Linked DNA regions of Microscilla marina ATCC 23134. The protein of the gene in region 2 interacts with the protein of the main gene of each other region in a pairwise test. Links are inferred from orthologs where the notes say so. Each region holds a gene or a part of one and is shown on either strand. Other genes may lie near its edges.

What was found. Proteins that work in one complex are often made in the same cells at the same time.
Region 1: the proteins of M23134_RS13570 (region 2) and mtgA interact in binary tests that used the Escherichia coli proteins (3 or more experiments, as listed by UniProt). The link is inferred for Microscilla marina ATCC 23134 from one-to-one orthologs.

The regions. Positions count from the first base shown.
Region 1 is NZ_AAWS01000033.1:17,993-20,863, forward strand. The notes cover bases 46-2,838. They hold mtgA (monofunctional biosynthetic peptidoglycan transglycosylase), read left to right. Parts: upstream 46-989; coding sequence 990-1,688; downstream 1,689-2,838. Other genes in these bases: mltG (endolytic transglycosylase MltG), read left to right, coding at 46-933; M23134_RS24755 (HipA family kinase), read left to right, coding at 1,704-2,495; M23134_RS24760 (DUF3037 domain-containing protein), read left to right, coding at 2,492-2,838. Also shown: more of mltG, read left to right, coding at 1-45; more of M23134_RS24760, read left to right, coding at 2,839-2,871. UniProt on the Escherichia coli protein: Peptidoglycan polymerase that catalyzes glycan chain elongation from lipid-linked precursors. May play a role in peptidoglycan assembly during cell division in collaboration with other cell division proteins.
Region 2 is NZ_AAWS01000013.1:21,983-25,001, reverse strand. The notes cover bases 40-2,980. They hold M23134_RS13570 (penicillin-binding protein), read left to right. Parts: upstream 40-415; coding sequence 416-2,545; downstream 2,546-2,980. Other genes in these bases: M23134_RS13565 (hypothetical protein), read left to right, coding at 2,569-2,980; M23134_RS13575 (FtsL-like putative cell division protein), read left to right, coding at 40-403. Outside these bases: more of M23134_RS13575, read left to right, coding at 2-39; more of M23134_RS13565, read left to right, coding at 2,981-3,019. UniProt on the Escherichia coli protein: Essential cell division protein that catalyzes cross-linking of the peptidoglycan cell wall at the division septum. Required for localization of FtsN.

The DNA.
Region 1 (2,871 bases), on a different replicon or contig from region 2:
TTTCAGGTAGATAAAAAAGATACCTATTTATATATACCCCAAGGGGCAAATTTTAAAACAGTACTTGACTCGCTCAAGGCCAGAGATTTGGTACAAAACACCGTCTCTTTTGCATTTTTGTCTAAGTTGTTAAAGTATCAGGACAATGTAAAGCCAGGGCGTTATTTGATTAAGCAAAACATGACCAACCTGGAAGCAGTGCGTATGTTACGGGCTGGTTTGCAGAGCCCGGTCAGGCTTACTTTCAATAGTGTGCGCCTAAAGCAAGATCTGGTAGAAAAGGTAAGCAAAGAGTTGCCTTTTCAGGCGGGCGAGTTTGGCAAACTACTGAACGATTCACAAGTGGTCAAGAAATATGGCTTTGACACCACCACAGTTGTATCTATGTTTTTGCCCAATACTTATCAGGTATACTGGAATATATCGCCTAAACAATTGCTCGATCGAATGCACAAAGAGTATAAAAAATTTTGGAATGACCAGCGATTGGCCAAAGCCAAAACTATAGGGCTAAAGCCAAAAGAGGTATCAGTGCTTGCGTCGATAGTACAGGCAGAAACTAACAAAAACGACGAAAAACCCAGAATAGCCGGAGTGTACATCAATCGTTTGCAAAAAGAGATTCCCCTTGAAGCAGACCCTACCCTGGTGTTTGCCATGAAGGACTTTACCATCAAACGAGTCCTGAACCGCCACAAAAAGGTAGAGTCGCCTTATAACACCTATAAATACAAAGGTTTGCCTCCCGGCCCTATCAATGTGCCCTCGATAGCCTCGTTAGATGCCGTATTGAACTATGAACAGCACGATTATTTGTTTTTTTGTGCCAAAGCTGATTTTTCGGGTTACCATGCGTTTGCCAAAACCAACGCACAACACAATCGAAATGCCCGGCTTTACCACCGAGCTTTGAACCTGCGACGGATCAAGTAAAGAGCTTTAGACAAATATTTGATGTCTCTTAACACGACCAAAAATAACTCAACCCAATGAAAATGATCAAAAAAATAACCCATATCCTGTGGAGAAGCTTTTTAGTATTTTTCTTTGGAGTGCTGTTTTTTGTCGTATTCTTTAAGTTTGTACCAGTAGGCTATACTTCTACCATGTTTTATCGAAGTATGCATGCGCTGTTTACAGGCAAAGATGCCACCATTCATTATACCTGGGTAAGTTATGAAAACATAGCCGACCCGGTAAAAGTAGCGGTGGTGGCGTCTGAAGATCAGCGTTTTCCTACCCACCATGGCATAGACTGGACTGCCCTAAAAGTAGCCCGAAAACAGCATCGAGGAGGCAGCACCATTAGCCAACAAGTGGCAAAAAATGTGTTTTTGTGGCAAGGCTTTAAATACGACCGTTATTTGCGCAAAGCCCTTGAGGTACCCATTACTTATTTGATAGAATTGATCTGGGGTAAACAGCGTATTTTGGAGGTGTACCTCAACATTATAGAAGTAGGCCCACGCACCTTTGGGGTACAAAAAGCTGCCCAACGTTATTTTAGAAAAAACGCCAAAAAAATCACTGCTGCCGAGGCTGCCCTTATTGCTGCGGTGTTGCCCAACCCGCGCAAATACCTCATTCTGAACCCCAGTGGTACCGTACGTTTGCGGCAACGCCATACTTTGTATCAAATGCGCTTATTGGGTGGGGCAAGTTATCTGGAAGGCTTGAGAAAGTTTTAATCAAAAAATAGTGATATGTTGCCAGTGTATGAGGCTATAACTGTACATAAAATTATTGAGAAGGGAGGTTCTACAAAACCTTGGTTGGTAGAAGTTTTGGTAAAAGACCAGCCTAAAGCTTATGTGGTAAAAATGTTTACTGAGAAGCATGTAGACCAAGTAGCACCTGTAGCTAATGAGGTATACGCAAATGTACTGGCAAAACAATTTGACCTGCCTTGCCCAAAAGCTGCGTTTATCCATTTTTCTGATAATTTTAAGTTTTGGCTTACAAAAGAACAGCAGGAAGTACTAGACACCAAAGACCAAAGGATAAAGTTTGGAAGTGAGTATATAGAAGGTAATACTCCTTATAATAGAGACTCTGTGTTGCCTATTTATGAGCTTGAAGCAGACGAAATAGCCAATATTTATGCGTTTGATATGTTGATTGCCAACTGGGATAGGCGAATTGCTAAACCCAATATTTTGCTTACAGAAACCAACTTTTATTTAATCGATCACGAACTGGGTTTTCAATATACTGAGGCGCATATTGAACATTTTAGAGCTAAAAAACTGATGAATCGATATGGTGATCATATTTTTTACCCAATGCTAAATCAGGGAAGTATTCAAGAGTACTATTTTACCATATTTGAAGAGTATCTCAGGTATTTGCCAGTAAATATATTGGACAGCTATGCAAATCAGTTACTAAAATATAAGCATCCGATAGGAAACTATCAGTTGATCAAAAGGTTTTTAGGGATAATAAAAGCACAACCCTCTCAATTTATAGATATTTTAAGGAGTACACTATCATGAATACCGTTTTTAAATATGCTGTTTTACGTTATGTCCATTCTCAAGTATTAGAAGAATCGGTGAATATTGGCATATTGGTATTTTTCCCTGAACAGGGGCAAGTTGTTTTTAAATCTTCCGAACAACGGTTGAATGCTTTAATCCACCTTTATCCCAATTTTTCTGCGTCTCATATCCAAGCTTATTTGGACGGTTTAACCAAAAGAGCCCATGTAGTTACAGTAGAGTTTAATTCAGCTACCAAACAAGTAATTGAGGAGAACCTTGAGCGCTTTATTCAAATAGAGTTTTTACCCGAGGATGCCACGGTTTTGCAGTTTTCTAAAATATACACCAGCCTTTTATATTCCGAAGATATTAATCAAGTGGTGGTTAA
Region 2 (3,019 bases):
AATGGCAGAAAATACGCCCAAAAAACCTATAAAAGAAAAAAAAGGACGCAAACGAAGTAACATTAGTTTGCTCAATACCATCAACCGAATCGACAGTTTGGTAGAAAACGGTATTCCAACCAACTATATTCCCCACCTGGTATTTTTGGCAGTATTGGGTATATTTTACATCGGCAACTCTCACTATGCCGAAAGCATGATCCGCCAAACCAACAAACTGGAGTCTCAGGTAGAAAACCTACGCTCTAACTATACTTCGCGTAAGGTAGAGTTTATGTATTCGAGCAAGCAATCAGAAATTATAAAAGCAGTAGAAGAAAAGCAACTTAGGCTAAAAGAAAGCAATAAAAACTTGTATAAAATAAAGCTTAAGAAAAATCAAGAAGAAAACACCGAAAAGTAAAAAAGCAAAAAAGTGAGTATAAAACGTGACATATTGATACGGGTACAACTGTCGTTTTTGGCGGTTATTGTTGTATCTACCGCTATCATTGCCAAGGTGGTGTACATTCAGTTTGTAGAAGAAGATAAATGGCAAAAAATTGCTAAAGAAAACGCCCTGGACTACAAAGTAACAAAGGCCATCAGAGGAGATATATACGCCGAAAACGATGCCTTGCTTGCTACCTCTGTACCTAGTTTTAAGCTATCGTTTGACCCTATGATAGCGGCTGACTCGGTTTATAAAAATGGCATCGCGGTTTTGTGTGATTCGCTCTCGAAGCATTTCAAAGACAAAACCTCAGAAGAATATTACCGAAAAATAAACGATGCCCGACTTGCCAAACGACGTTATTTGGTATTGACCAATCGCCCCATTAATTACTACGAACAACAACGCCTTGCCAAGTGGCCTATTTTCAATCAGGGACAACGCAGAGGAGGAGTATTGTTTGAAAAAATATCTAAACGTACTTACCCATTTGGTGACCTGGCCGAACGTTTGATTGGGCGAATTGATGAAAAGGGAAGTGGAATTGTAGGGTTGGAAAAAAGCTTTAATGATACACTTGCCGGAATCAATGGAGAGGCTTTGTATCAAAAAATTGCCGGGGGCGATTGGAAACCTATTCAGACTAACTCTCGAATTCGCCCAATAGATGGCTACGATATTTACTCTTCTATTGATGTAAATATGCAAGAAATGGCCTCCAACGCCTTGGAAAACAGGGTGATTACTACAGACGCAGACTTTGGCTGTGTAGTAATCATGGATGTAAAAACCGGGTATGTAAAAGCCATGGCTAACTTAAGCCGAACCAAAGAAGACAGCACTTTTTCGGAACGTTATAACTATGCCATTGGCGACTATGGAAGCATAGACCCAGGTTCTACTTTTAAACTTGCTTCGGCGCTTGCTTTGTTTCAGCATACCGATGTAAAACTAAACGATACGGTAGAAACAGGTAACCGAAGGTTTCGCTATGCCGACGCAGTAATGACTGATGATGGTCCCGGGGGACGCTTAACTGTACAACAGGCGTTTGAGTACTCGTCAAATATTGGTGTATCTAAATTAATGAACAAGTACTTTAACCAGACCGACCCCCAAAGAAATTTATTGATTGATTATTTTGAAAAATTATGGTTAGCCAAACCACTCAATTTTCAGATTGTAGGGGAGGCACAACCTATCATCAAACGCCCTACTGACCCTACCTGGAGTGGGGTTACTATTCCGTGGTTGTCTATAGGCTACGAGTGTAAGGTGTCGCCTTTACAAATACTTACCCTGTATAATGGCATAGCAAATAATGGCAAATTGATGAAGCCACAAATTGTCAAAGAAATTCGCAAAGCTGATCGTCGCATCAAACAATATGTCCCTATCATTCTCAATGAACAAATGTGCTCGCCAGAGGCTTTACGCAAAGCTCAAACAATATTAAGAGGAGTGGTTCAACGAGGTACTGCCCGCTCTATCAATAGCAGGGCTTACCAAATTGCGGGTAAAACCGGTACTTCGCAAAAAGTAGTAAACCGAGGAGGACGCAAAAGATATGTCAAACAGTATAAGACGTCTTTTGTGGGCTACTTTCCGGCCGACAATCCCAAGTATAGCTGCATTGTAGTGATAGATAACCCTCGCAGAGGCAAACGTTCGGGTGGTGGCATAGCCGCTCCTGTATTTAGAAAAATAGCTGACCAGTTACACGCCAGAGACGTAGAAATGCGCCAGATGAGTTCTTCAGGCAGTTTTACAATGGCAGACGTATCTAACTTTCCCAGAAAACACATTGGTCATAAAAAAGATTTGAACGTGATAGCCAAAGAATTGAATGTAGTTACTGTAGACAGCAGTGGTACTATGGACTGGGTAAGACCTTTTCGTCGTAAGCTGGCTGTACAATGGAAAAAACACCGTTTGTCAAGCAAAGGAGTGCCCAACGTCATAGGAATGACCCTACGCGACGCGCTCTATGTGCTCGAAAACCGTAAAATGAAGGTGTCATTTGCCGGACGAGGCAGGGTAAAGAGCCAATCGGTCATGCCGGGCGCTTCTATTCCTTCTGATGGCAAAATATTACTCATACTTAAAAAATAACCACCACAACAGATTAGCTCACTATGTCGAACAAGAAAAAGCAACAAGTAACACCCAGCAAGAAAAAAGGAGGTGGCTTTACCCGTTTTTTGTTATTTATTGTCTTGGTTGGAGGTATAGGAGGAGGTGTCTATATCTACCTCAACCCACAAACTGACCCTTCAATCAAAGTCGCCATTAGTTTTTACAATCACTTGCAAAGCAAAAACTATGAGCAAGCAGTGGCTATGTTTGACAAAAACATGTTTAAGCAACGCACCAAAGAAGAGTGGATTCAGTGGCTCAAACAACGAAACGAACAATACAACGGAATCAATGGGTACAAGCTCAATCAAGTATCTAAATTGAGTGACAGCCAAAACAATAAGCGACTGGTGTATACCTCGGTTCAGTACGGCGACTCTACCCGTTACGAACAAGTACATTTTTTGCAGGCGGGCGAACAATACAAAGTGCTCGACTACCTCACCAAAC